DNA from 2 places in the Breoghania sp. JC706 genome. Region 2 is predicted to be linked to the other one. Evidence: riboswitches for the same ligand, from Rfam matches in the RefSeq annotation. Region 2 holds a riboswitch; the other holds the start of a gene.

Region 1 (15,561 bases), on a different contig from region 2:
TCGCCACCCCCGACACGCCCTCGGTGCTGTTCTGGGGGCTCACGCTATGGGCGCTGGCGGAATGGCTGAAGCCCGGCGAGACGGCGAACGCCAACTGGTTTCTCGCCGTCGGTCTCTTCGCCGGTCTGGGGCTGATCTCGAAATATTCGGTGCTGTTTCTGGGCACGGGCATCATCTTGTGGCTCGTCGCGATGCCGCGGGCCCGCGCCGCTTTCGCCAAATGGCAATTGTGGGTGGGCGGCGTTGTTGCCCTTCTCATCACCGTGCCGGTGATCCGGTGGAACGCGGCCCATGAATGGGCGTCCTTCGTCAAGCAGTTCGGCCGCGCCGTGCCGCATGGCTGGACCGGTCGCTTTATCGGAGAATTCATCGGCGCGGAGCTGGGCTTGCTCAATCCGGCCATTGCGGTCATCGCGCTTGTGGGCATCGGCGTCGCGGTCGCGCGGACGGTACGCCGGCGCAATGCCGCCTGGGCGCTGCCGCTCCTCACAAGCCTGCCGTTCTTCGCCTATCTGCTGTTCCATTCCCTCCATAACCGGGTGCAGGCGAACTGGCCGGCGCCACTGTTTCCCGCACTGGTGCTGATGGCCGCCTTCGTCGCCGCCGACATCGACACGCGATCGGACCTGAGGGCGCGGGTGCTGAAGATCCTGCGTGCGATCGCCGTGCCCCTCGGCGTCGCCGTCTCGCTGGTGATCTACGTGCACGCCGTCTCCCCGCTCACCGGCACGTTTGCCCGCAAGGACCCGACCTTCCAGCTGCGCGGCTGGCCGGCGATCGCACGCGAGATCGAGGATCTGGCAAAGCGCGAGAATGCGGCCTGGATCGCCACATCGGCCTACGGCATGACGGGCCAGCTCGCCTTCGCGCTTCATGAGGCTGGCTCGGCGCTCCCCGTCTTTCAGCTCGACGAGCGCATCCGCTATGCCATGGAGCCCGCTCCCGATCCGGCGCTGCTGGTGCGCCCGGCGCTCTATGTCGCCGTGACCCGGCGCGACCGCTCCGACGATCTCGCCGGGCGCTTTGCGCAGGTGGAGCTTCTTGCCACCGTCACGCGGCAGGTGAAGGGGGTGGCGCTGGAACGGATTCGCATCTATCGGATCGCGGGCGTGCGCGGTGGCGCCGGGGCAGTCTTTTCGCAAGCCGCCGAGTAGCGTATCCGGTTAAGGGAATGAGCGGCGATTCGACCGCAGCCGGCCTTCAGGCATTGGTGTCCTGCCTGCGAAACGGGTCCGAAGAACATGAAACGCATTGTCCTGACCGCGCTCGACTACGGCACCGCCTTCGGCGTCGACAGGGCGATCCGCGCGCTTCTGGCCGACAACCGGTTGACGGCGGTGGGCTGCGTGGCGGCCTCGGATCGCTGGCCGCGCGAATATCTGCCGCTGCGCGATCAGGTGGAAACGGTCGCCCGGCGCACCCGCGTCGGCCTGACGCTCGCGCTCGCCCGGCCCTACGCGCCTGTCTCTGATCCCGCCCGCGAGGCCCTCGGTCCCCGTTTTCCCGCCCCGCGCTATTATTCTCTGCGCGCACCGCTCGGTCTGCTGCCGAGCATGGCGCTGAAGGCGGAGATCGAGGCGCAGTTCCAGCGGTTTCAGGACTATTACGGCCGCCAGCCGTCTTTCGTCGCGCTGGCCGACGGGCTCGACCGCAATGCCGGTATCGTCAAGCTGGTGGTGGAGGTGATGGCGGAGCGCTATCGCGAGGACTGGCCGGAATTCCTGTTCACCCAGCCCGAACGCCTGCGCAGCCGCCTACTCGCGCGCCGCATCCGCAAGTTCGGCGGCGACGTCAATCGCGAGGCGGTCAGCCTGCCGATGACGAACGACCCCAAGGAGTTGCACCGGTTCTTCTGGCGTGGGCTTGAAGGCCGCAGCGACGGCACGACCGTCTGGTGCAGCCCCGCCCAGGCCGACGAGCACCTGCGCAGTCTTGCCGCCCGAAGCGAGATCGAGGCGCGCGAGACCCAGTTCGCCTATCTCGACAGCCCGGACTTCCTGCTGGCGCTGACGGAGAAGGATATTTTCCTGTTCTGAGGGGATGTCTGTTGGGCGCGTTGATCGCGGACGGATCAGCGTCCTTGCTCAGATCACCTCTCCCATGGGGAGAGGTCGACGCGCAGCGTCGGGTGAGGGGTGTCGGGCTTTCCGTATCCCACTGACATCCCATCCCCTCACCCCTAACCCTCTCCCCATGGGAGAGGGGACGAACTTACGCCATAACGCTCGTGCCTCGTCTCGAACGAAGCGCACGACATTTGTCAGATGGTGTGCCGGTTCCCGGGGCAACCCGGACTTCAGACGCTGTCGGCCATGGCGGTGCAGGCGTGTGCGGCGCGGAAATCGGCAAGCCACGCCTTCAGGCGGTCGGCCTCCTCCTCACGCAGTTCCTGATCGCCGTCATGGACCATCAGATCCACCGATGCGCCCTGCTTCTGCAGCCAGGCGCGCAGCTTGCGGGCCTCGCTTTCAGGCGCCACGGCATCTTCCGCACCTGCCGTGATCAGCACCTTGCGCCCGGCGATCGCCTTGTTCGAGCATGGCCGATAGAGAATGGACGGGTGCATCAGTGCGTAGCCGGCCAGCACGCGGGGCTGGTTGAAGAGCAGGTTCGCCAGAATGTTGGCGCCGTTCGAATAGCCCACGCCGACCGCCTGCGCCGGATCCCGGCCATGGCGCGTGAGCGCATCGGTGAGAAAGGCGGCGAGATCGCGCGATCTTTTCTCCAGATCCTCGAAATCCGGAATGTCGGCCGATACCCTGCGGTAGAAGCGGGCGAGCCCTTGCTCGTCCACGTTTCCCTCCAGCGCGATCAGGGCAGCTCCCGGTGCGGCTACGCGCCCGAGCCGCATGAAATGGGCCGCATCGCCGCCCGTGCCGTGGAGGAGTACGAGCGTCGTGGCGTCATCGCCGTCACCGCCATCATAGATGTGTTCGTAGGGATCCATCGGTCCGCACCTTCGAGATATGTCCTTCGCACCGCAACTCCGCCTGGGCGCAACGCCCGGCATGTGCTCCGGCAGTGCCCTGTGCGCCGGCGTCTTGCGCCTGCACGACAACCAACCGCTCCAGATCAATATCTCTCTTGCATCCCGATCTGCCGGATCGCTGGTGTCCGGCCGGAGCATGCTCTGGGGCGATTATCCCTTATATAACGAGGCTCCGCCTCCAGCGATGCGGCACAATGCGGGCCGCTATGCGAAAATTTGGGGGCGGCGGGAAACGCAAAACGCCTCCCTGCGGGGGTCAGGGAGGCGCTTCGCGGTGCGACCGGTGAAATGCCGGTCGGACTGCCAGAACCGCTCGGGGGAGGCGGTTCCGGCCTGGGGGGAGACCGGCGGGGAGCGGGTCTCGACTATCCTGCCGGTGGGGAGACCGACGGTATTTGCGAACGGCAGTTGAGACCTTCCTGGATGTCCGGCTGGAAGGGCCTCCTGCTTTGATATGGTTGCCGACCGTATCCCGAGGGCGCGACCGGCGATCTGCTTGCGGACGCTCTCGCCGCCGGAGCGAGGCGGAAAGATATGTCCGCATCATCATTACGCTGTCCTGGCGACATCATCCGTGATGACCGTCACAGATCGATGCGTTACCCTGAACAGCGAAGGCCGCAGTCTTGACGGGGCGTCGGAACGGATCCGGCGGGCGGGCGTCGTTTGCCCTTTTCAGGATTGCGAGCCGTCTTCGTCTTGCTCGGTCGGTAAACGTGCGTGGAGGGTGCAGGTTCCATGCGGTTTGCCGTTTCCGCAACTTTGCAGCCCGTGCAGGACCGTATCGGGGAGACAGGTGCGTGGCGCAGATCGATGACTTGCTCGAAAACAGCTTCTCGCTGGGTGGACTTGCGCCGGATCTGGCGGCGGGGCTGGAAGCGCTGGCGCGGCCGATGAAACTCAAGGCCGGCACGATCCTGTTCGAGGCCGGAGATCCCGGCAACGGCTGCTATGCGGTGCTGGAGGGTTCGCTTCGGGTGTCGCTCCTGTCGGCTGAGGGCGACGAGCAGCTTCTCGCGGTGCTGGGCCCCGGCCAGCTCGTCGGCGAGATGGCGCTTCTCGACGGTCAGCCGCGCTCGGCCACGGTCACCGCACTGAAACCCGCCCGGCTCGCCTTTTTCGACAAGCAGGCCTTCGACCGCTTTGCGGAGGACAACCCGGAAATCTACCGGCACATGCTGCGTATCGTCGGCGGACGGCTCAGGCTCGCCAACGACGTGCTGGCCGCCCGCTCGTTCCTGCCGCTGCCGGGCCGCGTCGCCAAGACCCTGCTGCTTCTGGCCGACAGTTTCGGCAAGGAGGTGGAGAAGGGCCGCACGCTCATCCACTACAAGCTCTCGCAGGCCGACATCGCCAACATGGCGGGCGCGGCGCGCGAGAACGTCTCGCGCGTCCTCAACGAATGGAAGCGGGCCGGCACGATCAGCCAGATCTCGGGCTACTACTGCATCGAGAAGATGGAAAAGCTGGAGGATGCAGCCAGCATGTGAGCGGTCGCCGGGGGATGGGGGGCCTGCTGAGGGGGCCTTGCTACGAGGTGCGGCCCATCCTTCGAGACGGCGCTTCGCGCCTCCTCAGGATGACGTTGTCCGTGTCGATGGCTCGTTCCAAATCAGCAACAAGTTCAACGTCATCCTGAGGAGCCCGCATCCGCGGGCGTCTCGAAGGATGGGCGGCTTTTTCTCCAAGGGCTGACCTGGGAGGGGAACGCGTCCTAGCGCCCGGCCTGCTCAGCGCCGACCGGAGCCTGTCCCACCACCTGCATGTGCGGGTAGGGGATGGAGATGCCGGCCTCGTCCAGCGCCTCCTTCAGGCGCTTGATCAGGAACCAGCGCACGGCCCACAGGTCGGACGACAGCGTCCACACCCGCAACGTGACGTCGACGGAGCTGTCGCCCAGATTGGTGATCTCCACGAAGGGTTCCGGGTCGGCAAGGATCCTACTTTCCTCAGCGATCACCTTGTGGAAGACCTCCTTGGCCGTGTCCATGTCGTCGTCGTAGGAGATGCCGACGGTGATGTCGCAGCGCCGGGTCGGGTGCGCGGAATAGTTGGTGACCGCGGAACCCCACACATCGCCGTTGGGGATGATGATCATCACGTTGTCGGCGGTGGCGAGTTCGGTGAAGAACATGGTGAGGTTCTTCACCGTTCCGGCATTGCCGGCGAGCTCCACATAGTCACCCACCTTGAAGGGCCTGAAGAACAGCAACATCACGCCCGCAGCCAGATTTGAAAGCGTGCCCTGCAGCGCAAGGCCGATGGCCAGCGAAGCGGCACCGATGACCGCGACCAGTGATGTCGTCTGGAAGCCGAAGAGCTGCAGCACCGTGATGATGACCAGCGCGATGATGGCGTAGCGCGTGATCGAGGAGGCAAAGCCCGTGATGGTCTCGTCCACGTGCCTGGAGCGTTCGCAGGCGCGGCGCACCGACCCCGCGATCTTGCTCGCCGCCCACCAGCCGACGAACAGGATGATGATCGCGTAGATCACGTTGAGGCCGTACACGGCCATGAGGCGCATGAGGCTTGCGAGCTGCAGCTCGATCAGGTCGCGGGTCTGTAGGATCTGGTCTTCCATGGCTGCTCCGTCTTCCGGCGTGTTGGCTTTTCTTGGGGCGATCGAAAGATCATCGGCTGAGGGGGAGCGACGCCGTTTCTCAGCGACGCGGCGGACGCCAGCCGGCGGCTCGCGCCTCAGCCTCGCTGCAGAACCAGCGTTCGCCGGGCCGGTTGATGCAGGTGCGCGTATACCACCGGCTCTTGCCGGGCACGTGATAGATGCGCTCGCCGTCCCGATTGATGTTGCCCTTGATGCGGCAATCGGGTGGTGCCGGCTTTTCGGGCGGCTTGCAATCTGCCCCTGCCGCGGCCGGGGCGAAGGCGACAAGCACCACGAGAGCCAGTGCCGAAACGTCCGATCCCCTCAACCTCCTCATTGCGCCAGTAGACCCTGAAGCCGCCGCGGCATCAAGGTGCGCAGGCGGCGCCCGCTACCGGTTCGTTTCGTCGGCAAGGAAACGACGGAAGGGCAGGAGGGTTCCGCAGGAAGTGGAAGATACGCGGGGGAGAGGCTAGATCCGGTCAGTCTTTCCGCCATTTCGGCCGGGGGGCGGCAAGCGCCAGGAAACCCGGCCCGCGCCTGGCGACGAGATCGGCGACGAGGCTTTCGTCGATGATGCGCGAGGAGCAGCCCTGCCAGAGCCGGATGAGGGCCGAGCGGCGCTGGTCGCGTTCCTCGTCGGGCAGGAGAACGGCCGGACACCGGAGGCAGCGGGCATCGCGAGCGGCGACCGCGAGTAGCAGATCGAAGACCAGCCCGGCCGGTTCGCCGGAAAGCTCGGCGGGGAAGGCGAGCGCGCTGTCGAGGCTGCTGTTGACCTCGGCCTCGGAGAAGGCGTGAGACAGGGCGCGCGGTTGGGCGTTCAGGGCAATGCGAAGAGCAGACATAAAAATTCCTCCGTCAGCATGATGCCGAGGAGGACTGGCGAAGACCGCTGGGTTGCCTGGTCGACCAAGTCGCCGGGCCACATCCCTTATCGTCGGGTACCACCTTGCCGCGGATGGGCAGGTTGGCGAGGGCGCCAGCCCTTCTCTTGATGTTCCTCGCCTTCTGACATGATACGGGGCTGAAATCAAGCCTGGCGTCGTCGCGGGTCGCGACGCGCGATGTCGAGCGCGCGGCGCGCGAGCGGCAGGAGTTCGTCCACATCCTCCAGGATCTCCTCCGGCACGGAAACGAAACGCGGCACCTCGATCACCTTCTCGCCGCGCGCATAGCTGAAGATCGCACCGCCCAACGCCTCCAGATCGCTCCTGAGCGCGGGATCGGCCACGAGATAGAACATGTTTCCCGACAAAAGCGCACCGAAATGCAGCCCCTCGCATCGCACGGACAGGCCGCCGAACAGCCTCTTCGTCTCCAGCGGCCCGAGCGCGTTCAACTGGTCGAGCACGAAATCACGGAATTGCGGCGAAACGGCCATGATGTTCTCTGCCTGAATGTCCCGGTTGTCGCAGCGCCGGCGTCGCGTCCGCTTGTAGCGCACCAAAGGCTTGGCCGCCATGCGCGAATGGCGGTTGCCAGCGGCCGGCAAGGGCCGGTAAACGGATGCCTTTCGGGATCGGAAGGTCCCTCGTCGAAACAACTGGAGAGCGGCAGAAAATGGCGGACGACAACGAAAGCCCGCGTGGCGAACTGACAACTCGGACGCTCGCCATGCCGAGCGATACCAATCCGTCCGGCGACATCTTCGGCGGCTGGGTCATGTCCCAGATGGACATCGCCGGGGGACTTGCCGCCAACCAGACCTCGCACGGGCGGGTGGTGACGGTGGCGGTGGATGCCATGCACTTCATCCGGCCGGTCAAGGTCGGCGACGTTCTTTGCGTCTATACAGAGGTCGTCAAGGTTGGCCGCACCTCGATGAAGGTGCAGGTGGAAGCCTGGGCGCTGCGCGCGCTGAGCCAGGTGCGCGAGAAGGTGATCCAGGCCGAGTTCACCTATGTCGCGGTGGATGCAAACGGCAAGCCGCGCCCGGTGGCGGGGTAGGGCGCCCCGCACACAGGCGACATCCCCGCGCTCCGAAAAAAATGCCCGGTTTAAGGGGGCTCGCCGGCAGCGACGAATGCTTCAAGCCTCGGCGGGGAGCATGGCGTCGATGCGCGGGATCTGGCGATAGTCGATCGTAAGCCTGTTGCGATAGTGCGACTGGATGCCGGCGAAGAACAGGTCGAAACAGTCGGCCGTGCGCTGGATGGTCTGCGTGATCAGGGTCATCTCGTGGCGCGAGACGCCTCCGCGTGCGCGCAGCAGCGGTTCGATCGTCAGCGAGGCGTGTTCGAGGCTGGCGTCGATCAGGTCATGCTGCTCGAAGGCGTCGAAGAGCGGGGCCGCATCCGGATAGACCTCTTTGAGAAAGGCGTAGCGGGCGCGCACGTTTTCCTCGCTCGGGGGCTCGGTCAGCGGCTGCATGAGCGCGAAAACGCTCGCATAGGCAAGGTCCCCGTCCTCGGCGGCCTCCCACAGGTGGTTGAGGAGAGCGGTCGTTGAGGGCAGCGGTATGCGGTTGTCGATGTTGCCCGCAGGCACGCCGCAGCCGATCAGCCCCTCGCGAAAGATCGCATCGTGGAACGCCTCGTCGACGAAGTGATCCCAAAGTCCGCGCAAGGCGGGCGTGGGACCGTCGATGCGGCTCGCCCCGCGCGCCATGTAGTCGCGCGCGGCCTTGACGAAGATGTGGAACTCGATTCCCCAGCCCAGAACGTGGCTTGGCGTGGCCTGGCCGGAGAACAGGAGCCGGGGAAACGGCTGCGTCATGACGTGCCGGTTCCAGAACGCCGCGCACCGGCGCGTCAGAGCGAGCGCCGCATCGGCATCGAGCAGCGCATCGCAGCCGGTGTCGAGCGCGAAGTGATCCTCGGACAGCACGGCGAGAAAGTCGCTCACCGACCGGGCGGAATAGCCGGTCTGCCCGGCAATCTCTTCGACGCTCTCACGGAGGTCGAGTTGCGACCAGATCGCGGTGCATAGCCGGGAGCTGGCGCCGGTGAACGTCAGCCGGGTTTCCGAATTCTCGAGGATGCTGCTATCCCCCAGGGTCGAAAAGGTGACGTCGGGACTGCGAATGAGCATCGTGGATCCCCCTTTCCCTATTCGGGCGGATTGCCGCGGCCGTGCCGGTAGAGCGCGCGGCCCTTGAACGGATTTCGATGGTAGTGGGTCTGGACCTCGGAGAACCACATCATCAGCGTCTCCTTGAACTGGAAGACGGTCTGCAGCACCCGGTTCGCGTGTTCCACCGTCAACACGGGGATGGGATCGAGAACATCGGCCATGACGCTGCCGTGCTCGAATTTCTCGTCGAGATTGACGTGGGCGATCATCGGCCGGACGAAACCGCTCCCGCTCTTGTCGAAATGCTCCGCCACCTTGCCGTAGAATGTCCGCGCCCGGTCGGCATCGCTGCCGGTGGACTCCATCAGGCCGGAGCAGGCCGCATAGGCGATGGGATCGGTCCGCGCGGCCTTGCGCGCCATGTTCAGCACCGCGCGGGTGGCCGCCAACGGTCCCTGCCTGTCGACGTCATCCACGTCGATCGCGCGGGCGCGCAGGCTCTGCGCGAAGAATTCGTAGTGATCGTATTCCTCGACATAATGATGGGCGAAGATCGCCTTTATGCGGGGATCGGGGCACAGGGAGGCCGCGTAGGAAAGCCGTGCGTTCGCGCCGCGAATGAAATGGTAGGATTCGATGAGCCACCCGTCGACCACGGCGGGGCGCGCGCTGCCCTCGGCAAGCGACGTCCAGAGGCTGTGGGAGAAGAGGGCGGTGTTCCAGGCCGCGAAATGGTCGTCGAGGATCACGCGCAACTCGTGCCCGGTACAGGTCGAACGCGTCGGCCTGGCCGCGATTTTCTCTTGCACGAGCGTGCGCAGGAACCTTTCGGCGGCGGCACCTTCCAGACCGGATATGCTGTCGTCCGCGGCCGATATTGCGGCGGCTGTGTCGGCCACTTCCCGGTCATCGCCGCCCTTCCCGGCATCATTGATCGTCCCGCCGTCGTTGATGCGCTTGAGCAGGGCGACGCCCAGCGAAGGCGGAATCCCCTCGATCCGGATCCGTTCTTCATAGTTGGATAGGACCAGGCTCTTCTTGGCGTGGTCGATGTTCGTTGGAAAGCTCAGACAATAGGATTGTGCGATATCGGTCATGACGAAAAGGGCCCGTTCCTGTGGCGGCCCGTTTCGCAATTCGGGCCGCGTTGAGATGGCGGGGTGAGAGGACTGCTTGAAACGGCGAGCGCGCTATCGCGCCGGTCGGACTTCCCGCCCGGCAGGACGACGCAGGAAATCGATCGGCGACGCGACCCGGGCGTCGACGTGAACCGGGCGGATGCGCAGTCATCTGCCCGGCTGGTGGGCCCCTATCTGCCCGGCACTGGTTCGCACGCGGCCGATCCCGAGAAGGGAGCATGCGCCCGCGTTCCGATGCCGTGTTTGCAGAAGGCGCCTTTTCTCGGCAAAGTCCCCGAAAAGCTCCCGCTGCGGGAGAAAAACAGCTCACGAAACACGCTATCCGCCGCGGCTCGCCTGCCCCTTCCTGTGGCGGGAAACGCTTGCTCCATGGCTCAACTGTACGGTCTGATGGACACTCGAAGCGTGGCCTGTCCAAGAGGTGCGGGATGTGCCGGGGCAACTTTGCCTGAACCGACGGACAAGCCGGGACGTTCAGCACGGCACGGCTTGTCCGCAGCGGCTCACTTGACGATGACGCCGATCGCCGGTGATACCTGCACCTTGCGTTCCCGGCTGACCTGAATCGTGATGTCCTGACCGCGGCCCTTCGGCTCGGTCTCGACGATCTTCACATCCTTGCCGGCTCCCGGCGGGACATGGATGATGACCTGGTCGCCGCGTGCAATATCAAAATCCGACATGATTTCCTCCTCTTTAATACTTGAATTATATTTTCGATCAAAAGGCATTTGCAGTTCATAATGTAATTCAAGAGCCATATCCGAATCAATATAAAACAATAATTGAAATGTGAAAAATATTTGCTTAACATAAATAATTGATACATCAATAGATAGTATGGATTTACTTGATTTTTAAGATATGAAGCGCGACGACGACCGACGGCTACGCGTCAGGACCTCGCGCATCCACCGGACGATGCTATCGAAGGCGTTCCCGTCCATGCCCTTGAGCATATCCCGAGCAGATTAGTTCAATCTGATCGGGATATGCTCAAGGCGTTGATCTTGAGCGATTTTTTATCATTCAGACGATTCTGTCTGAACGGAAAGCACTCTAGGAGGAGGGCGGTGCAAGCCTCTTGTACATGATCGTGGTGCCGCTCAGCCCCTTGCCGTCCGCATCGCGGCAGTAATCGGGAATGACGCCGACGGTCACGTAGCCCATCGAGGTGTAAAGCGGCTCGGCGGCATCGCCGGTCCGGGTGTCGAGCGTCAGCAGCGTGCGGCCCGCCTGCCGCGCGTGATCTTCAAGCGCTTCCATGAGCATGCGCGCGATGCCACGGCGGCGGAACGCCGGGTGGACCAGCAGCTTGCTGACATCGGCCCGGTGTGTCTGGTTCGGGGGCGTGTCGAGATCGAGATTGACCGTGCCGGCCAGCCGGCCTTCCACATCGGCGGCCAGCATGATGCGCTTGCCGGCGGCAACGCCCGGCAGGATCTTGCCGCGCCAGTAGGTCGACGCCTCCTCGACGCTGAACGGCATGATGAAGTTGACGCTCGCCCCCGCGTCCACGCAGGCCTTGATGAGTTCCGCAAATGCGCCGAGGCGGGCTTCCATGGCTGCGGCCGGCAGGCTGGAGATGACGGGATGCGAAGAGGCGAGGGAAACGGCGCGTCGGGTCATAGGTCGGTTACACCATGAACAGGAAGTAGCCGGCGGACACGTCCGCGGTTTCGAAGCGGCTCTCCCGGACGAGCCGGTAGCGCAGGCAGTCGCCGGGGGAAAGATGGTGGGTCTCGCCGTCCACGGTGACGGCAAGCGCGCCCTCAATGAGCACCAGATGATGCTCCAGTCCTTCGCGTGGCGGCGCGTCGTAGGCGATGTCGGCACCGGGCGCAAGGCGGCATTCCAGCACCTCGCCCGACAGAGCGGTGGCCGGAGGGGAGACCGAGCGGCGGCGGAACCCGGCCCCGGCATCCTCCCACTCAGGCTGTTCGGCGCGCGGCACCAGGGGGGCGAACGTTTCCTCCGCCATCAGCATCAGCCGCGACAGGGTCATGCTGTGGGCGGCGCAGAGCCGCGCGAGGATGGCTGTCGTGGGGCTGACCTCGCCGTTTTCCAGCCGCGACAGCGTGGCCCGCGAGACGCCGGAAAACGCGCTCAGGGCATCGAGTGACCAGCCGCGTTCGCTGCGCAGGGATTTCAGGCGCTCGGCAATGCGGATATCCAGAAGGGGAGTGCTCATATCTCTCATATGAGAGAAAATATTCCGTATACGGGAAAACGCAAGGCGTATTAATCGGACATGTGCGATGTGGCGGTCGGCCGCGCCGGCGAATGCGCCGGGGCTATGAGCCCGGGCGCATTCGCTCCACTTCCTAGCGGTTCACTTCGCCGATCGTGGAGGCCGGGTAGCGTTCGCCAACGGCCGCCGGCAGCGCGTCGGCGATGGTCTTGCGCTCGCTATCGCTGAGCGCGATATCGACGGCGGCAAGGTTCTCGTCGAGCCGCGTTCTGCGCCGGGTGCCGGGGATGGGCACGATATCCTCGCCCTGGGCGAGCACCCAGGCCAGCGCCAGCTGCGCCGGCGTGACGCCCTTGTCACGCGCCAGCCCCTCGATCACCGAAACCAGCTCCAGATTGCGGGCGAAATTCTCGCCCATGAAGCGCGGAGATCGGCGGCGATAGTCGTCCGGCGCCAGATCGTCGAGGGAGCGGATGGCGCCCGACAGGAAGCCGCGTCCAAGCGGCGAATAGGCGACGAGCCCGATGCCCAGTTCGCGCAAGGTCTGGAGGACGCTGTCCTCCGGGTCCCGCGTCCACAGCGAATACTCGCTCTGGACGGCGGTCAGCGGATGGACCGCTTGCGCCCGGCGGATGGTGTCGGGGTTGGCTTCCGACAGGCCGATGTGGCGCACCTTGCCGGCCTTCACCAGATCGGCCATCGCGCCCACCGTGTCCTCGATCGGCGTGTTTGGATCCACGCGGTGGAGATAGTACAGATCGATGTGATCGACACCGAGCCGCTTCAGAGATCCCTCGCAGGATGCTTTCACGTACTCGGGCCGGCCGTTGACCGTCTGGGCAGACGATCCCGGTTCTGTCGTCAGGCCGCGCAGGATGCCGAATTTGGTGGCCAGAACCACCTCGTCGCGCCGGCCGGCAATCGCTTCGCCGACGAGTTCCTCGTTGGTGTGCGGGCCATAGACGTCGGCCGTATCCAGCAGCGTCAGGCCGGCATCGAGGGCATGGCGGATGGTGGCGATCGCCTCGCCGCGATCGTCCGGCGTGGCCCCGTAGGCCCATGTCATTCCCATGCAGCCGAGGCCGATGGCGCTGACCTCAAGCCCCTGGCCGAGGCGCCGTGTCTTCATCGTCGTTTTTTGGGAGGCCGTCATCTGCGTCTTTCCTTTGCTTCGCCTTTCCGTAAAAGGCGATTTTCTTGTCAAGGGAACGAAGGCAGGCTTCCAGATCGGCCAGATGAGTGCGCACGCGTTCGCGGTGTTCGCGCAGAAGCGCGCCGCGTTCGGCGAACGTCTCATCGCCATCTGCACGCATCTGCGCGTAGCGCAGCATGTCGCGGATGGGCATCCCCGTCGTCTTCAGACGGCGGAGGAATTCGATCCATTCGAGGATCGACGCGTCATAATCGCGTTGTCCCGAACGGTCGCGGTCGGCATAGGGCAGAAGCCCGATGCGTTCGTAGTAGCGCAAGGTGTGGGCGGAAAGTCCGCTTCGCTTCGCCAGATCGCCGATCTTCATGGAATAACGCCTGTCTTCGTCACGACGCGCAGGAACCTACGGCTTTGAGCGCGCTCTAAGTCAAGCGTGCAGTCGCGGTTTTTTCGCGGGCGGCGCGATTTCAGTAATGCGGCGGCTTGGTGATCGGCACTTCGCTCGCCTCCTCAAGCTCCGCGACGAGGCCCGCCAGCGCCCTCAGATGACGCTGCAGATGTTCGATTTCGCCGGCCTGGCGGGTGACGACGGCATCGAGATCGTCGATCCGCTTCTCCTGATGGGCGATGTGGGCTTCCAGATCGGCGATGCGGGTGTCGAGATCATCGGACATGGAACGCTCCTTGGCTCAACGGTTCGTCGCGAGATGTAGTGCGTCGGGGAGGCTGGCGAAAGGGGGATCTTGCCGCGTGGCCCATGTGAATTCGGGTGTTCCGACTTCGCTGGCCAAGAACCATGGGCAAGCAAAAAGGGCGGCCCGAAGACCGCCCTTTCCGACTTCAGCTTTCGCCCTGATGGGCGGCTTTATGGACTTCTTAGAAGTCCATGCCGCCCATGCCGCCCATGCCGCCGCCCGGCATCGCGGGGGCTTCCTTCTTGGGCAGCTCGGCGACCATCGCCTCGGTGGTGATCAGCAGGCCGGCGACGGAGGCCGCGTCCTGGATCGCCGTGCGCACGACCTTGGTCGGGTCGATGATGCCGGCTTCCACCATGTTGACGTACTTCTCGTTCTGGGCGTCGAAGCCCATGGACGCATCGCTCTCCAGCAGCTTGCCGACCACGATGGAGCCTTCCACGCCGGCGTTCTCGGCGATCTGGCGGATCGGGGCCTCAAGGGCGCGCAGCACGATCTTGATGCCGGCCTCGATATCCTGGTTGTCGGAGGAGAGCTTCTCCACGGCGGCCTTGGCGCGCAGAAGCGCGGTGCCGCCGCCCGTCACGATGCCTTCTTCCACGGCCGCGCGGGTCGCGTTGAGGGCGTCGTCGACGCGGTCCTTCTTCTCCTTCACCTCGATCTCGGTCGCACCGCCGACGCGCAGGACGGCAACGCCGCCGGCGAGCTTGGCAAGACGCTCCTGGAGCTTCTCGCGGTCGTAGTCGGAGGTGGTCTCCTCGATCTGCGCCTTGATCTGCGCAACGCGGCCCTGGATGTCGTCCTTGGAGCCGGCGCCGTCGACGATCGTGGTGTTCTCCTTGGTGATCGTCACCTTCTCGGCGGTGCCGAGCATGTCGAGTGTGACGTTCTCAAGCTTGATGCCGAGATCTTCGGAGATGACCGTGCCACCGGTGAGGATCGCGATGTCCTCGAGCATGGCCTTGCGGCGGTCGCCGAAGCCCGGAGCCTTGACCGCGGCGATCTTCAGGCCGCCGCGCAGCTTGTTGACCACGAGCGTGGCCAGAGCCTCGCCTTCCACGTCTTCCGCGATGATGAGCAGCGGACGCGAGGACTGGACGACGGCCTCGAGGATCGGAAGCATCGCCTGCAGGTTGGAGAGCTTCTTCTCGTGCAGGAGAATGTAGGGCTTCTCCAGATCGGCGAGCATCTTCTCGGCGTTGGTCACGAAGTACGGCGACAGGTAGCCGCGATCGAACTGCATGCCCTCGACGACCTCGAGTTCGGTCTCGGCGGTCTTGGCTTCCTCGACGGTGATGACACCCTCGTTGCCGACCTTCTGCATGGCCTCGGCGATCATGTCGCCGATTTCCTTCTCGCCGTTGGCGGAGATGGTGCCGACCTGCGCGACTTCACCGGAGGTGTTGATCTTCTTGGAGCGGGCGGTCAGGTCCTTGACGACCTCGGCGGTGGCCAGATCGATGCCGCGCTTCAGGTCCATCGGGTTCATGCCGGCGGCAACCGACTTGGCGCCTTCGCGAACGATGGCCTGGGCCAGGACGGTCGCGGTGGTGGTGCCGTCGCCAGCCAGGTCGTTGGTCTTGGAAGCGACTTCGCGCACCATCTGCGCGCCCATGTTCTCGAACTTGTCCTCAAGCTCGATTTCCTTGGCGACGGTGACGCCGTCCTTGGTGATGCGGGGCGCGCCGAAGGCCTTGTCGATGACGACGTTGCGGCCCTTGGGGCCGAGCGTAACCTTCACGGCATTGGCGAGGATGTCGACGCCGCGCAGCATGCGGTC
Region 2 (15,561 bases):
GGCGGCCAATGCCATCCTGGAGAAGTTCTTCCTGGTCGGCGGATACTTCCTCGACGGCTTTGCTAGTGCTGCCGAACAGATCGTGGGGCGGGCGCTGGGCGCGCGCTACCGGCCGGCCTTCGACCGGGCCGTGCGGCTGACGCTGGTGTGGGGCTTTGCGCTGGCGGGTCTGGCGGCTGTCGTCTTCTGGTACGGCGGGCCGTGGCTCATCGCCTTCATGACGACGAGCGAACCGGTGCGCGAGGTGGCGGCGGTCTATCTGGTGTGGGCGGCGCTGACCCCGCTTTTCGGCGTACTCGCCTTCGAGATGGACGGCATCTTCATCGGCGCAACGTGGTCACGCGACATGCGCAACATGATGCTGGTGTCACTTGCGCTCTATCTCGCGACCTATGCGGTTCTGTTTCCCGCCTTCGGCAATCACGGGCTGTGGCTGTCGCTGGAGCTCTTCCTCGGAGTGCGCGGCCTCTCGCTCGGCTTCATAGGCCGCATCCGGGCGCGGGAGGCGTTCGGGCCCGCGTGAGGGGGCGACAGATGCGCGTCGAGGCTCCTTGCTCGTTTGTGGCCCATCCTTCGAGACGGACGCTTGCGCGGCCTCCTCAGGATGACGTTGAGTATGTGGTAGCCCTCACAGAAATAACAGCAAGCACAACGTCATCCTGAGGAGGCCCGCAGGGCCGTCTCGAAGGATGGGCCACAACCTATGAACCCTCAGCCCCCTTCCCGCTCCGCCCAGGCGTCGACCTCGCAGCCGACGGCCTCGGCAAGCGAGCCGACACCCTTTTCATCGAGCTTTTCGGCCAGATGGTCGAAAATGCGGCCGATCAGCTCCGGGCCCTCATAGATGAAGCCGGTATAGATCTGGATGAGGTTGGCGCCGGCCGCGATCTTGGCCCAGGCTGTCTCGCCGTCGTCGATGCCGCCGACACCGATGAGCGGCAGGTCGGGGCCGACGAGGCGGCGAGTGCGCGCCAGCATCGCGGTGGATTTGACGAACAGCGGACGCCCCGAAAGACCACCCGCCTCGCGCGCCACGGCCGGATCGCTCACCCCCTCGCGCGAGAGCGTGGTGTTGGAAACGATGAGCCCGTCGACCTTGCGCTCCACGATCTCCGCGCAGATGTCCTCAAGCCCCGCCGTATCCACATCGGGCGCGATCTTGACCAGGACCGGCACGCGCCGGCCGACGCGCGCTGTCGCGGCATCGCGAGCGGCGAGCACCTTTTCCAAAAGCGCCGACAGCGCGTCGCGGGCCTGGAGATCGCGCAGGCCCGGCGTGTTCGGCGAGGAGATGTTGATCGTGAAGAACGAGGCAAGGTCGGCGAACGCCTCGATGCCGGCGACATAGTCGGCGACGCGGTCCTCCGACGTCTTGTTGGCGCCGACATTGACCGCGACGAGGCCGCCCCTGCCCCGGCGCCGCTCCAGTCGGCGGCGCATGGAGGCGTGGCCGTCATTGTTGAAGCCCATGCGGTTGATGAGCGCGTGATCGGCGGGCGAGCGGAAGATGCGCGGGCTCGGGTTGCCGGGCTGGGCCTTCGGCGTGACGGTGCCGACCTCAATGAAGCCGAACCCTTGCGCCAGCAGCGCGTCGGCCACCTCGCCGTTCTTGTCGAAACCGGCGGCAAGGCCCAGCGGATTGGGAAAATCGAGGCCCAGCACGGCGCACCGGAGCCGCGGATCGACCTTGCGCGGACAGGCCGGTACGAGGCCGGTGGACAGCGCGCGGATCGTCAGGTGGTGCGCGGTTTCGGGCGCAAGCTGCAGCATGGCCTGGCGGCCGAGCCGGTTGACGAGAGTGCCGATCATGGCTGGAGCTCCGGAAAGAGGTGAGCACCGTCAGGCCCGAGTGGCAGAGGCTTCACCCACAACGCAAGCGCGGGATCAAGGGGCACGTAGAGGTGCGGGAACAGCGCCCCGCCGCGCGAGACCTCCCATTTCAACGCATCGCCCAGCGGTTCGGCGGGGACCGCGACGAGGACCAGATCGTCCATCCCGGCGAAATGCTTGGCCGCCGTCTCCATGGCCTGATCGGCGGTGGAGAAATGGATGAATCCGTCCTTCAGATCGACGGGGGCGCCGGTGAAGGTTCCGGCGGCCACCGCCGCTTCCCATTCGCTGCGGGGGCTGATCTTGTAGATCGTGGTCACGCGGGTCTCCGTCTTGGGCGCGGGAATCGCATCTTCCCGCCTTCCTTAGCGCACATTCGGGGAATGCGGGAAGACACGGATGGCAAGGAATATATGCCGGGGCGCACTTGATCGAAGGTATAAATTCCTCCACGCTGCCGGCGCAAAACCAATCGGGGGCCCGTGGATGCTATCTCATGACCGGGTCTGGGCGGCCATTGACACGCTCGCGAAGATCAATGGCATGTCTCCTTCCGGGCTCGCCCGGCGCGCGGGCCTGGATCCGACGACGTTCAACCGCTCCAAGCGGGTTGCCGGCGACGGGCGGCCGCGCTGGCCCTCGACGGAATCGATTTCCAAGGTGCTGGAAGCCACGGGGACGGCGATCGGCGACTTCGTCATGCTGATGACGACCCCGCAAGCCGGGTCCGACGCGCTGACGCCCACGGCCGACGCGCGGCCCCTTCTGCAGGTGCGGGGCGCGGATCAGGGGTTTGCGGAAGACAGCCAGCGGCCCGGCGGCGGCTGGGACGAGACGCCCTTTCCGGGCCTGCGCGGCGAAGACGTCTTCGCGCTGGAAGTCTCGGGCAACTCGATGCTGCCGCATTACCGCGACGGCGACACCATCATCGTCTCGCCCAACAGCCCGATCCGGCGCGGCGACCGGGTGGTGGTGCGCACGCGCACCGGCGAGGTGGCTCCCTGGGTGCTGCACCGGCGTACCGCCCGCACGGTGGAACTCGATCCCATCGGCCACGAACGCACAAAGCAGACGCTCGCGATCGAGGAGATCGAGTGGATCTCGCGGATCACCTGGGCAAGCCAGTAGGGGGCTGACGGGATGGAGCGGGACGCCCATCCTTCGAGACGCCCGCTGACGCGGGCTCCTCAGGATGACGTGGTGGGTGTTGATATGTTCTTCAAAAACAACAACACGATAACGTCATCCTGAGGAGCGCTCGCAAGAGCGCGTCTCGAAGGATGGGCCGCGGCGGAAAGGCCCGCGACCCGCTTCGACTATGCCGTGTACGCGTCAGGCGGCCTGAATTTCCCGGATGAAGTCGGTCACCTGCGAATTCAGCCGCTCGCTCTTGTCGGCGACGGAACGGGCCGTGGCCAGCACCTGCGTCGTCGCCGCACTGCTGGTCTCGGCAGCCTCGTTGAGCGAGGCGACGTTGCGCGAGACCTCGCTGGTCCCCCGCGCGGCCTCGTTCACGTTGCGGGCGATTTCTTCCGTGGTGCTCGCCTGTTCCTCAGCGGCCGAAGCGACGGCGGAGGAAATCTCGCTCAGATCGCCGATGACCTTGGCGATGGTCTCGATCATCGGGACGGTCGACTGCACATCGTCCTGCATCTTGGAGATCTGGACGGTGATCTCTTCGGTCGCCTTGGAGGTCTGGTTTGCAAGTTCCTTCACTTCCGCCGCAACGACCGCGAAGCCCTTGCCGGCCTCGCCCGCGCGTGCGGCCTCGATCGTGGCGTTGAGCGCAAGCAGGTTGGTCTGCTCGGCGATGGTGGAGATCAGGCTGATGACCTCGCCGATCGCTTCCGCCCCCGTCCTGAGCGCGGAGACGCGGCCCGAGGCGGAGGTGACGCGGTCGCGGGCGCTGTCGGCGAGTTCGGAGGTCCTGAGCACCTGGGCGCTGACCTCCTTGATGGACGAGGTCATTTCCTCCGTCGCCGAGGCCACCGTCTCCACGTTCGAGGAGGCCTGGGTGGAGGCGGCGGCGACGCTGGAGCTCTGGTTGGCCGTCTCCTCCGCCGTGGCGGCGAGCGACTGGGCGGTGGCCTCCAGTTCGGTGGAGGCGGAACTGAGGACGTTCAGCGACTCGTCCACCTCGGTGCGGAACTGCGCGGTCAGCGCCGCGATGCGCTCCGCCCGCTCTGCCTTCAGCCTGACATCCTTCTCCTGCTCCGCCAGCAGGCGCTGGCGTTCGGCGGCATTGTCCTTGAAGACCAGCATCGCCTTGGCGATGTCGCCGACCTCGTCGGCCTGTTCGGTGTAATCGATCGAGAAGTCAAACTCGCCGGCCGCCAGGCGTTTCAGCCCCGCCACCAGCCGGGTAATCGGCACGACGACGAACCGGCGGGCAATGACCTGCGCAACGCCGACGCCGATCGCGATGCCGGCAAGCGCAATCGCCAGGACAATGATACCGGCAATCGCGGAGGTGCTTTCCGCGTCCTTAGAGGCCGCATCGCTCTTGGTGTCGTTGTAGGAGACGAAGGCTGCCAGCCGCGTGCGCAGATCATGGGCGAGCGTCCGGTGGCGGGCGGCCATTTCGGCCAATGAGGTTCGCAGCTCGCCGCTGTCGGCACCGGTGGCATCGCGCGCCAGCGCCAGCGTTTCGTCAAGCTTGGCCGAATAGGCCTCGAACGCCGCCAGCGCCTCGTCCAGAAGCACCTTCTGCCGGGGGCCGGCGCTCTTCATCGCGTCCCCGTAGCGCCGGTGGAACAGATCCCGACTGGCGGTTATCTCCTTCATGATCTCTTCCGCAGCACCCGGGCTCGCGACGAGCCGGTATTCGGCCCGGTTGAGCTCCAGCGCGTTCTGGTTCATGCGGGCGCCCAGCCGCACCTGGCTCGCCGTCTGATCGAGGGCAAGCGCCGCGTCCCCCACCTTGTTGAGGAAAACGTAGCCGATCGCGCTGTTTGCCAGCGAAAGGAAACTGATGAGAGCGACAATCAGGAGGATCTTCCTCGAAATGGAAATATTGCGGATCGACATACGCGCCTCGTCTGCCAGCAGGGGAATTTGTGAATGAAACGGGGCGATGGTTCCCGCCCCCGGAAAAGCCGGCCTCGCAGCCGAAAGGAAACCCGGCCCAACGTCGCCATTCAATGACAACTTGTGTTAAACATAAGTTTACTACGATATTGTGTGTTATTCTTACGTATAATTTATAACGGTAGCTAATTATTCATTGATATGCTGAATATACCTCTTCGGCACATTCCAATACCGACAGCGTCAGTTGCGGGAGAGAGATGCGAAAAGCCCGGGTGACCGCCTTGTCAGCGGCTTTCGCAAGCATCCATGTGATCGACCACATGGGTCGCCCAGGCGGCCATGCCGGCGGCGGAGGGATGGAATCCGTCCTCGCAGAAGGCGTCGGGGCCGAAATCCAGCATGCGGGGAATGGCGGTGGCGCCGCGCTCGGCGCACAGGGTGGTGCCGATCATGTTGAGGAGACGGGCGCGGCGCTCCAGAATGCGGCCGAGGGTCGGCGGAAGCGCGGGCACGCGGTCCATCGGCATGACGTTGGGCCAGTAGAATGCGGCATCGGGAAAGCGGGCACGCAACGCATAGAGAAGGCCGCCGAAGCCCTTCTTCCAGCCTTTGCCGGTGCGGAAATTCTTGATGTCGTTGGTGCCGACGGAGACGATCACGTGCGTCCAGTCGCGCGGCTCGATATGCGCCACGACATGGTCGCGGATCTCTGTGGAGATCGCGGAATTGAACCCGGCCGTGCGGTAGGAGACCGCGCGGCCGGTGCGTTCGTTGAGGGTGCGGGCGACCTGCGCCGCCAGCCCCTTCTCGATATCATCGAGGCCGACGCCGGCGGCGGACGAATCGCCCACCACCAATAGCTTAAGGTCGGGGCCGTCGCCTTCGAGGTGGCCGGAAGCCTCGCCGGGGGCCGGCAGGAGGCGGCGGACGGTGAGCCGGACGCCGATGCCCTGCCAGGCGTAAACGGGAAAGGCGAGCCAGCTCGCCAGCGCGGCAAGCCGGATGGCTGCACTCCCCTGCCCCATTCAGATCCTCCCGGTTACGCTCAGCCCAGTTTGCCCTCGAGACATTTGGCAATGAGCGCGCGGGTCTCGTCAATGCCGTAGAGCGCCACGAAGGAGCCGAAGCGCGGGCCCTTCTCCTGGCCGAGCAGGCACTGGTAGATCGTCTGGAACCAGACGACCGAGACGCCGGGGCCGCCGTCGGGGCCCTTCTTGGAAGCATCCTGATAGCGCTCGATGGCGCGGCCGACGTCGAGGATCGCATCCTGGATCACCGCACCGTCCGCATCCGCCGGCAGGGCCGCCAGCCTGGCGTCGAGGGAGGCGAGCGCGGCACGCTCGACCTCGTCCGGCGCCTTGAAGGATTTCGCCGGCTTCACGAAATCGTCGAAATAGCGGATCGCGTAGCCGACGAGGCGGTCGAGTTCCGGGTTCGTCTCAGCCGTCTCGCCCGGCGCATAGCGCGAGATGAAGGCCCACAGCACGTCCTTGTTCGACGCGTTCGACGCGGAGACGAGGTTCAGCAGCATGGCGAACGGCACCGGCATGTCGATTTCCGGCACCTTGCCGGAATGGATGTGCCAGGCCGGATTGCCGAGCTTCTGCATCGCCGGCATGTCGGCGTATTTGTCGACGAAGGTATAGTATTCGTCGACCGCCTTCGGGATCACGTCGAAATAGAGCTTCTTGGCGCTCTTGGGCTTCTGGAACATGTAGAGCGCGAGGCTCTCCGTCGGCGCGTAGGTCAGCCACTCGTCGATGGTGAGGCCGTTGCCCTTCGACTTGGAGATCTTCTCGCCATTTTCGTCCAGGAACAACTCGTAGACGAAATGCTCCGGCGGGGTGCCGCCCATGACCTGACAGATCTTGTCGTAAAGGCCCATGTTGGGGCCGTGGTCCTTGCCGAACATTTCGAAATCGACGCCGAGCGCCGCCCAGCGGGCGCCGAAATCCGGCTTCCACTGCAGCTTGACGCGGCCGCCCGTCACATCGAGGGTGACGTCGTCGCCATCCTCGTCGGTATAGGTGATGGTGCCGGCCTTCGCGTCGACCGCCTTCATCGGCACGTAGAGCACGCGGCCGGTCTTGGGCGAGATCGGCAGGAAGGGCGAATAGGTCGCCTGACGCTCCTCGCCCAGCGTCGGCAGCATCACCTTCATGATGTCGTCGTAGCGCTCAAGCGCCCGGATCAGCGTCTCGTCCAGCTTGCCGGACTTGTAGTATTCGGTGGCGCTGGCGAACTCGTACTGGAAGCCGAAAGTATCGAGGAAACGGCGCAGCATGGCGTTGTTGTGCGCGCCGAAACTGTCGAAATCGCCGCCGAAGGGGTTCGGCACCGAGGTCAGCGGCATGTGCAGGTACGGCTCCAGCGCGGCCTTGTCCGGCACGCTGTCGGGGATCTTGCGCATCCCGTCCATGTCGTCGGAAAAGCACAGCAGCCGCGTCGGGATCTTGTCCTCGGTGAGCAACCGGAAGGCGGTGCGCACCATGGTCGTGCGCGCGACCTCGCCGAAGGTGCCGATATGCGGCAGGCCGGACGGGCCGTAGCCGGTCTCGAACAGGACCGGTTTGTCCGCTCCCCGCTTCTCCACCCGTTTGACCAGTTTGCGCGCCTCTTCGAACGGCCAGGCTTTGGAAGCCCGGGCCGCCTCGATGAATTCGGGCGACAGGTCAAGCGGGGGCAGGGATTGGTCGGTCATTTTCCGGTTTGTTCCATTGAGGGAGTGATGAAGCGCCTTGCGCGGCGCGCCGGGACACTAGAGCAACACGCGTGCGTAGGGAATTGCCGAAAACGATAATTATGAAACAAAAGTCACGGTCACGGCCTCAACCTTGCGGAGGGTGAGGCGAACGCCTACCTTCGGCCCGCGCAACGAACCTTTTCAAGGAAGCCTGTTCATCCCATGACCAATACGGTGTCTCCCCAGAAAGCCCTGATCTACACGATGGTGACGATTTCGGCGGCCGACAGCACGATGACCGACTCCGAATTGCTGAGGATCGGCGAGATCGTGCAGACGCTCCCCGTCTTCCGGGATTTCGATAGCGAAAAGCTGGTGCAGGTCGCGGAGGAATGCGGCGCGCTGCTGGAGGGCGACGACGGGCTCGACACCGTGCTGGAGGTGATCGCCGGCGCGCTTCCCGAAAGGCTCTACCAGACAGCCTATGCGCTGGCGGTGGAAGTGGCGGCGGCCGATCTCGTGGTCGAGCAGGAGGAACTGCGCTTCCTGGCGCTTTTGCGCGACCGGCTGAACCTCGACAAGCTGACGGTTGCCGCGATCGAACTGAGCGCAAGGGTGCGTCACCGGGTGGCGTGAGGGGGCGACGCGGTGCGCAGGAGCGGGCTGATTGGGGGACTTGGTGACTGGGGCCCATCCTTCGAGACGGCCTTGTCAGGCCTCCTCAGGATGACGTTGTCTTTGTTGATGTTTTCTTCAAAATCAACAATACGATGACGTCATCCTGAGGAGGTGCGAAGCACCGTCTCGAAGGATGGACCACAAGTACCGTGCACCCCACAAGCATGCACGCCCCGCCCTCCCCGATCACACCCGCCAGAAGCGTGGGATGAACAGCACCAGCACGGTCAGCAGCTCCAGCCTTCCCAAGAGCATGCCGAAGGACAGGATCCACTTCGCCGGATCGTTGAGCGTCTGGAACGTGCCGGCGGGGCCGATGATCTCGCCGAGGCCCGGGCCGACATTGGAGATCGCCGTGGCCGCACCCGACAGCGCCGTCAGGTCGTCGAGCCCGGTCAGGTTCAGCGCGATGGCGAGCCCCGCGAAGCAGCAGATATAGAGAAAGAAGAAACTCTGCACCGCCGCGACGACGCCGTCGTCGATGGGGCGGCCGTTGAAGCGCGGCACGAAGATGCCGTTGGGATAGACCGCCCGGTTGAAATGCTGGCCGAGGCTCGCCCACAGAACCTGGAAGCGGAAGACCTTGATGCCGCACGAGGTCGAGCCAGCGCAGCCGCCGATGAACATGATGATGAAGAAGAGCCCGGCCGAGAACGGCCCCCAGGAATTGTAGTCGGCATTGGCGTAGCCGGTCCCCGTCATCACCGAGACGACGTTGAAGGCGGCGTAGCGCAGGCCCTCCAGCCCCTCGTTGATGCCGCTGTGGTGCTGGAACAGCCAGATGATGAGGATGAAGATCGCCAGCAGCACGAAGAATGTGCGCACCTGCGTGTCGCGCAGCAGCGCACGCGGTTCGCCCTGTAGCGCCCGGATGTAGAGCATGAAGGGCAGCGAGCCGACGCACATGAAGACGATGGCGATCCAGTCGATGGCGGCACTGTCGAAATGGCCGAGCGAGGCGTCCTTGGTGGAGAAGCCGCCGGTGGCCACCGTCGTCATCGCATGCATGATCGCATCGTCGAGCGCCATACCCGCGACGTGGTAGAGGATCGCGCAAGCCGCCGTCAGCGCGATGAAGATCAGCGTCATGATGCCGGAGATCTGGGTGGCGCGCGGCAGGATCTTTTCCGGCGCGTCGAAGGCCTCCGCCTTGAAGAGCTGCATGCCGCCGACCTTCAGCATCGGCAGCACGGCGAGCGCCATGACGATGATGCCGAGCCCGCCAAGCCATTGCAGGATGGCGCGCCAGAACAAAACGCCAGGCGGCGCGTGATCGAGCCCGACGACGACGGTGGCGCCCGTGGTGGTGAGCCCCGACATCGCCTCGAAATAGGCGTCCGTATAGGTGGGAACGGTGCCGGACCACAGCAACGGCAGCGCGCCGAAGGCCGACAGCACCACCCACACCATGCACGTCATGACGAAGGCCTGGCGCAGTCCCATCGTGCCCGGCGAGCCGCGCGCGGACAGCCACAGGGCGATGCCGATCATCACGGTGAGCAGCGAGGAGGCGGCAAAGATCTGCCAGTCGTCGTTCTGCGCCGCGAGATCGACCATCGCGGGCACCATCATGGCCGCGCCCAGCGTGGCGAGCAGCACGCCCGTGACGAGCAGGATGGGCCGAAGATCAAGCAAGCCGAAAGCCTCGGTGGGTCTGGCAAGGCGCCGCGGGCGCGATTGCGAAACGGGACGGCGGACTGTCGGGCACCGGGGCGAGCCCGTCAACGCGGTTTCGACGCGCCGCGCCTGCGGCAAACGTCAATTCAGGACCCGGGGCATGTTCGGAATGTCCAGCGGAAAGGCGGGGATCGCGACGGCGAAGACGTCGCCGTCCTCCGTCTGCATCTCGTAGGAGCCGACCATGATGCCGGAGGCGGTGGCGAGCGGGCAGCCGGACGTATACTGGTAGCTGGCGCCGGGCTTCAGCACCGGCTGTTCGCCGACCACGCCCGCGCCGCGCACTTCCTGCACCCGGCCGGAGGCATCGGTGATCTTCCAGTGGCGGGAGAGAAGCTGCACGGTGTCGTCGCTCTGGTTGACGATGCGCACGGTATAGGCCCAGAAATAGTGGTCGTCGGACGGCGCCGACTGGTCCGCCAGATAGGTCGGCTCGACCACGACCTCGATCCCCCGCGTCTCTTCGCTGTACATCTTCTTGCGGTTCCGTTGTTGCGGGCCCTTGCGGCGCGCCATCATGGCGTATCGGCCCGGTACGACGCCTTTTCCGTATTCTAGTTGAAGCGCCGGCAAAGGTGAATCGTCTTTGCGTTACCCGGACCTTCGAACGGCGCTGCCGCCCGTTCATATCTGCTTGATCGGACAGGTAAAGGCCTTTCCCACCATTGACCGGGCGCGGCGCCCGACGCAGGCTGCCGCACCGATGCTGCCCAATCCCGCATTGCCGCCAACATGGGCCCGCTCCATGCTCGATGCCTATCTGCGCCCGAAGATCGATCCACCGCTCAACGCCGCCGGCCGCGGGCTCGCCCGGCTTGGCGTCGGCGCCAACGCGGTGACGTTCGCGGGCCTGGCGCTGGGGCTTGCGGGCGCTGCGGCGATCGCGCTCCATTTTCCGCTCGCGGGGCTGGTGCTGATCCTGGCCGGCCGGCTTGCCGACGGGCTCGACGGCGCGGTGGCGCGCGCGACGCGGCTGACGGATGCCGGCGGCTATCTCGATATCGTGTGCGATTTCCTGTTCTACGGGGCGGTGCCGCTCGCCTTCGTCATCGCCGACCCGGCCGCGAACGCCTTCGCCGGGGCGGCACTGCTGGCGAGCTTCTACGCGTCGGGCACGACGTTCCTCGCCTTTGCCGCGATCGCGCAAAAGCGCGGGCTCTCCACATCGGCGCAAGGGGTGAAGTCGCTCTACTATCTCGGCGGCATCGCGGAAGGCACGGAGACCATCGCCTTTTTCGTGGCGATCTGCCTGTGGCCAGCCCATTTCGCGGTGCTGGCGTGGGTGTTTGCGGCCGTGTGCTATTTCTCCGCGATCGTGCGGGCGATCAACGGGGCGGTGATATTGCGCGGGTGAATCGGGGGAAACGAGGAACGGCGGCCGGCGAGAGAGCGAGGTTGCGGCCCATCCTTCGAGACGCGCTCTTACGAGCGCTCCTCAGGATGACGTTGTGCTTGTTGATGTTTTCTTCAAAGCCAACAACACGATAACGTCATCCTGAGAGGCTGGCCCGGAAATGGTAACCGGTTCTTCGCCTCGGATTCTACGCGCCTTCATACCCCTCCATCGTCATCACCCGGCGAAGTCCGGGTGATCCAGCGCGCGCCCCGAATGCTGCGGCTGGAGGTGGATTGCCCGGACTTCGCCGGGCAATGACGGCGGAGGGGCATGAGGCGGATTGTGGGAGGCACACAATGCGATACCATTTCCGGGCCGGGCTCTGAGGAGGTGCGCCAGCACCGTCTCGAAGGACGGGCCACAAGCGCCATCTCGCCCCCGCCCCTACCGTCCCGCCATCTTCTCCGCCATGACGGAGATCGTCTTCACATAGACCTCGGCCTTGTTCCAGCCGCGCAATGCCTTGTAGTTGGCGGTGCCCGGGCCCCAGGGCTGGCCGGGACGCCAGCCGTAGGCCTTGAGGTAGTTGGCGGTCGAGGCCAGAACGTCGGGCACCGAGCGGATGAGATCGCGGCGGCCGTTGCGGTCGTAGTCGACGGCGTATTTCATGTAGTTGGAGGCTAGGAACTGGGTCTGGCCGATCTCGCCCGCCCAGGCGCCCCTCATCTCCGCCGGCCGCATGTCGCCGCGCGCGACGATCCTCAGCGCGCTGATCAGCTCGTTGGTGAAGAAGGCGGAGCGGCGGCAGTCGTAGGCGAGCGTTGCCAGCGAGCGCATCACCGGCATGGAGCCGGAATTGGCGCCGAAGCCGGTTTCCAGCCCCCAGATCGAGACGACGATTTCCGCCGGCACGCCGAAGTCGCGTTCGATGCGCTGGAACAGACGCCGGTTGTTGCCGATATAGGCGCGGCCCCGGCTGATCATCGCGTCTGAGACGCGGCGGGCGTAGAACTGGTCGAAGCTCAGCTTGAAGGATTTCTGCGAGCGGTCGAGACGGATCACGCGGGGATCGTAGCGCACGCCGGAAAGCGCGCCCTCGATCACCGCGGACGAAAGCCCGGCGGCGCGCGCCTCGCGCTTGAACTCGGCAAGCCAACGGTCGAAGCCGGCGGCATCGTTGCCGCAGGAGGCGGCATGCGCCGTGCCGGACAAGGCTGCGGCGACAAGGGGAGCGCCGGCAAGGACAAGCCCCCCGAGCACGACAAAAGCGGCAATGCGCAAGGCCCGCATCATTGAGTCTCTCCGGCGCGGCATGGACGATCCCGCCACTATTACCGCGCCGGATAGCGCGCGCAATCGGCTTTGCGAGGTCCCGCCTCGCCGCCGTTTCCAGGATCAGATCGCCGCGAGCGCCTTGTCGAAGTCGGCCAGCAGATCGTCGATGTGCTCCAGCCCGACGGAGAGACGCAGCATGCCGCCGGTGATGCCGAGTTCCAGACGCGCCTCTTCGGCGACATTCTGGTGCGTCGTGGTCGCCGGATGGCAGATGATGCTCTTGGCGTCGCCGAGATTGTTGGAGATCTTGACGATGTCGAGCGCGTTGGAAAAGGCGAAGGCCGCCTCCTTGCCGCCGGCGAGCTCGAAGGCCACAAGCGTGGACCCGGCGCGCATCTGCTTTTTCACAACGTCTGCCTGCGGGTGGTCGTCCCGGCCGGGATAGATCAGCCGCGAGACGGCCTTGTGGTCTGCCAGAAAATCGGCGATGCGGGCCGCACTTTCGGTCTGGCGCTCGATGCGCAGCGGCATCGTTTCAAGCCCCTTCAGCATCACCCAGGCGTTGAACGGCGAAAGCGAGGGGCCGGAATGCTTGAAGAGGGGGTGGAACTCCTCCTCGATCCATTCCTCGTCCGACAGCACGATGCCGCCAAGACAGCGGCCCTGACCGTCGATGTGCTTGGTAGCGGAATAGACGACGACGTCGGCGCCGAGCTGAAGCGGCGACTGCCAGAGCGCGGTGGCGAAGACGTTGTCCACCACGAGACGGGCGCCGGCCTCATGCGCGATATCGGCGACCGCCGCGATATCGACGACGCTGAGCGTCGGATTGGTGGGCGATTCCAGGAACATCACGCGGGTGTTGGGCCTGACCGCCGCCTTCCATTCCTCGATCTTGGTGCCATCGACCAGCGTCGCCTCGACGCCGAAGCGGGGCAGCACGGTTTCCGCGATGTAGCGACACGAGCCGAACAGCGCCTTGGCTGCGACGATATGGTCGCCGGCGCGCACCGAGGCCAAAAGCGCGGAGCTGACGGCCGCCATGCCGGACGCGGTCGCGCGCGCGGCTTGCGCGCCCTCCAGCTCGCACATGCGGTTTTCGAACATGTCGACGGTGGGGTTGGCATAGCGCGAATAGACGAAACCCGGATCGTCGCCGTTGAATCGCGCCTCGGCCTTTTCCGCGCTGGGGTAGACGAACCCCTGCGTCAGGAACAGCGCCTCGGAGGTTTCGTTGAAGGGGCTGCGAAGCGTCCCGCCGTGCACCAGCCGCGTTGCGGGATGCCAGTCTTTTTCGTTCGACATGTCAGGCTCCAGATACAAAAAAACCCGGTCGCAGGCGGCCGGGCTCCGAAGCACCCGGTCTTTTTAGCGACTTGTTTAACGTGGCTGCAAGCCGACCGGCCCAAATCACCACGGGGATGCCTGCCTGAATAAGGCAAGAGCGGGTTGGCGTCAATGCGGGGATCGGCTAAGGGGGATACCGGACAAGACCGGGAAAAGCCGGGAAGACGCGAAGAGGCGGTAACGACATGACAGACGCACCGGCCGGCATTCTGCCGGCGCACATGATCGAGGCGCTGTTCGCAAGCGGAAACATCATCGCGGACCGGGCGCTTGACGACGATCAGGTGCAGCCGGCAAGCCTCGATCTGAGGCTCGGAAAGGTCGCCTGGCGGGTGCGCGCGTCGTTCCTGCCCGGGCCGGGAAGATCCGTCACCAGCAAGCTCGACCGGCTGAAACTGCACGAATTCGACCTGACCGGCGGCGCCGTCCTGGAGACGGGCTGCGTCTATATCGTGCCGCTGCTGGAAGAACTGGACCTTCCCGCCGACGTGGCCGCGACCACCAACCCGAAAAGCTCCACCGGCCGGCTCGACGTGTTCACCCGGGTGATCACCGACGAGGGCCAGGAATTCGACACGGTGCCGGCGGGCTACAAGGGCGCGCTTTACGCCGAGATCAGTCCGAAGACGTTTCCCGTGCTGGTGCGCACCGGCACGCGGCTTTCGCAGATCCGTTTCCGGCGCGGGCATCCGACCGTCACGGATGAGGAACTGACGGGCCTTGACGAGACGGCGGAGCTGATTTCCGGCGGCCATGCGCGCATCGGCGGCGGGCTTCAGCTCTCCATCGACCTTGAGGGCACGGGCACGGACCGGCTCGTCGGCTTCCGCGCCAAGCGGCACACCGGCGTCATCGACATGGACGTGAAGGCCGCGCACGATCCGCTCGACTTCTGGGAGCCGATCCACCGGCGGGGCGCGGCGGAACTCATTCTCGATCCGAACGAATTCTACATCCTCGTCTCGCGCGAGGCGGTGCACGTGCCGCCAGATTTCGCGGCCGAAATGGTGCCGTTCGATCCGCTGGTGGGCGAATTCCGCGTCCATTACGCCGGCTTCTTCGATCCCGGCTTCGGGCATTCGGAGATCGGCGGGGCCGGCTCGCGCGCCGTGCTGGAGGTGCGCTCGCACGACGTTCCGTTCATTCTCGACCACGGGCAGACGGTGGGCCGGCTCGTCTACGAGCGCATGGCGGAACGGCCGAAGACGCTCTACGGCGAGGGCATCGGCTCCAACTACCAGGGCCAGGCGCTGAAGCTGTCGAAACATTTCAAGGCGGTGGAGTAGCCCACGGAGACCGGCAAGGCGCGTCGGCGCGGAACTTTTGCCGGCGCCGGGGTTTCTTGAAGAGCATTTCGTGCGCTCGGGGCGTTCCGCTTGCGGAAAAGGCCGGAATGACCGAAGGGGCTTTGCACGGAGCCGCTCGCACGGTTGTCATCATCTCGGTTTCCGGAAATGCAGATATTGGGAAACCGATACCTCCACCGTCATTGCCCGGCTTCGTCCGGGCAATCCAACGCGGGCTGCGGCATGCACTGCGAGTGCTGGATCACCCGGACTTCGCCGGGTGATGACGGCGGAGGGATAACGGGAAAAGCCATGGAGCGCGGGAGAGCTGCGGCGTGAGGGAAACGAGCGACAGAAGCGCCGCTGAAGACGAAGCCGCGGCCTGCCACAAGGCCGAACCGGGGCGCGGACGTTCGGCA

What was found. A riboswitch is a leader RNA that binds a small molecule or an ion and turns the genes downstream of it on or off. The one in region 2 is predicted to bind S-adenosylmethionine.
Region 1: it holds a riboswitch for S-adenosylmethionine, as region 2 does, so the genes downstream of both, V2L18_RS14490 (hypothetical protein) here and V2L18_RS03410 (O-succinylhomoserine sulfhydrylase) in region 2, are expected to answer to the same signal.

What each region holds. Positions count from the first base shown of each region.
Region 1 is NZ_JBANCG010000006.1:291,089-306,649, forward strand. It holds gene V2L18_RS14460 (glycosyltransferase family 39 protein) at 1-1,154, shown strand, start outside; gene V2L18_RS14465 (ChbG/HpnK family deacetylase) at 1,242-2,036, shown strand; gene V2L18_RS14470 (alpha/beta hydrolase) at 2,297-2,947, opposite strand; gene V2L18_RS14475 (Crp/Fnr family transcriptional regulator) at 3,790-4,479, shown strand; gene V2L18_RS14480 (mechanosensitive ion channel domain-containing protein) at 4,704-5,570, opposite strand; partial or broken gene V2L18_RS14485 (thermonuclease family protein) at 5,650-5,811, opposite strand; gene V2L18_RS14490 (hypothetical protein) at 6,074-6,439, opposite strand; SAM-I-IV-variant riboswitch at 6,478-6,597, opposite strand; gene V2L18_RS14495 (TfoX/Sxy family protein) at 6,625-7,056, opposite strand; gene V2L18_RS14500 (acyl-CoA thioesterase) at 7,155-7,541, shown strand; gene V2L18_RS14505 (hypothetical protein) at 7,623-8,624, opposite strand; gene V2L18_RS14510 (iron-containing redox enzyme family protein) at 8,642-9,703, opposite strand; gene V2L18_RS14515 (hypothetical protein) at 10,249-10,506, opposite strand; gene V2L18_RS14520 (GNAT family N-acetyltransferase) at 10,805-11,374, opposite strand; gene V2L18_RS14525 (XRE family transcriptional regulator) at 11,382-11,936, opposite strand; gene V2L18_RS14530 (aldo/keto reductase) at 12,070-13,065, opposite strand; gene V2L18_RS14535 (MerR family transcriptional regulator) at 13,034-13,453, opposite strand; gene V2L18_RS14540 (SlyX family protein) at 13,554-13,760, opposite strand; gene groL (chaperonin GroEL) at 13,963-15,561, opposite strand, start outside.
Region 2 is NZ_JBANCG010000002.1:44,412-59,972, reverse strand. It holds gene V2L18_RS03470 (MATE family efflux transporter) at 1-523, shown strand, start outside; gene V2L18_RS03465 (quinone-dependent dihydroorotate dehydrogenase) at 712-1,809, opposite strand; gene V2L18_RS03460 (DUF952 domain-containing protein) at 1,806-2,150, opposite strand; gene V2L18_RS03455 (helix-turn-helix transcriptional regulator) at 2,317-2,958, shown strand; gene V2L18_RS03450 (methyl-accepting chemotaxis protein) at 3,163-4,857, opposite strand; gene V2L18_RS03445 (SGNH/GDSL hydrolase family protein) at 5,145-5,885, opposite strand; gene V2L18_RS03440 (lysine--tRNA ligase) at 5,906-7,561, opposite strand; gene V2L18_RS03435 (tellurite resistance TerB family protein) at 7,766-8,179, shown strand; gene V2L18_RS03430 (TrkH family potassium uptake protein) at 8,408-9,856, opposite strand; gene apaG (Co2+/Mg2+ efflux protein ApaG) at 9,980-10,372, opposite strand; gene V2L18_RS03420 (CDP-alcohol phosphatidyltransferase family protein) at 10,644-11,252, shown strand; gene V2L18_RS03415 (lytic murein transglycosylase) at 11,679-12,527, opposite strand; gene V2L18_RS03410 (O-succinylhomoserine sulfhydrylase) at 12,630-13,814, opposite strand; SAM riboswitch at 13,857-13,936, opposite strand; gene V2L18_RS03405 (2'-deoxycytidine 5'-triphosphate deaminase) at 14,042-15,142, shown strand.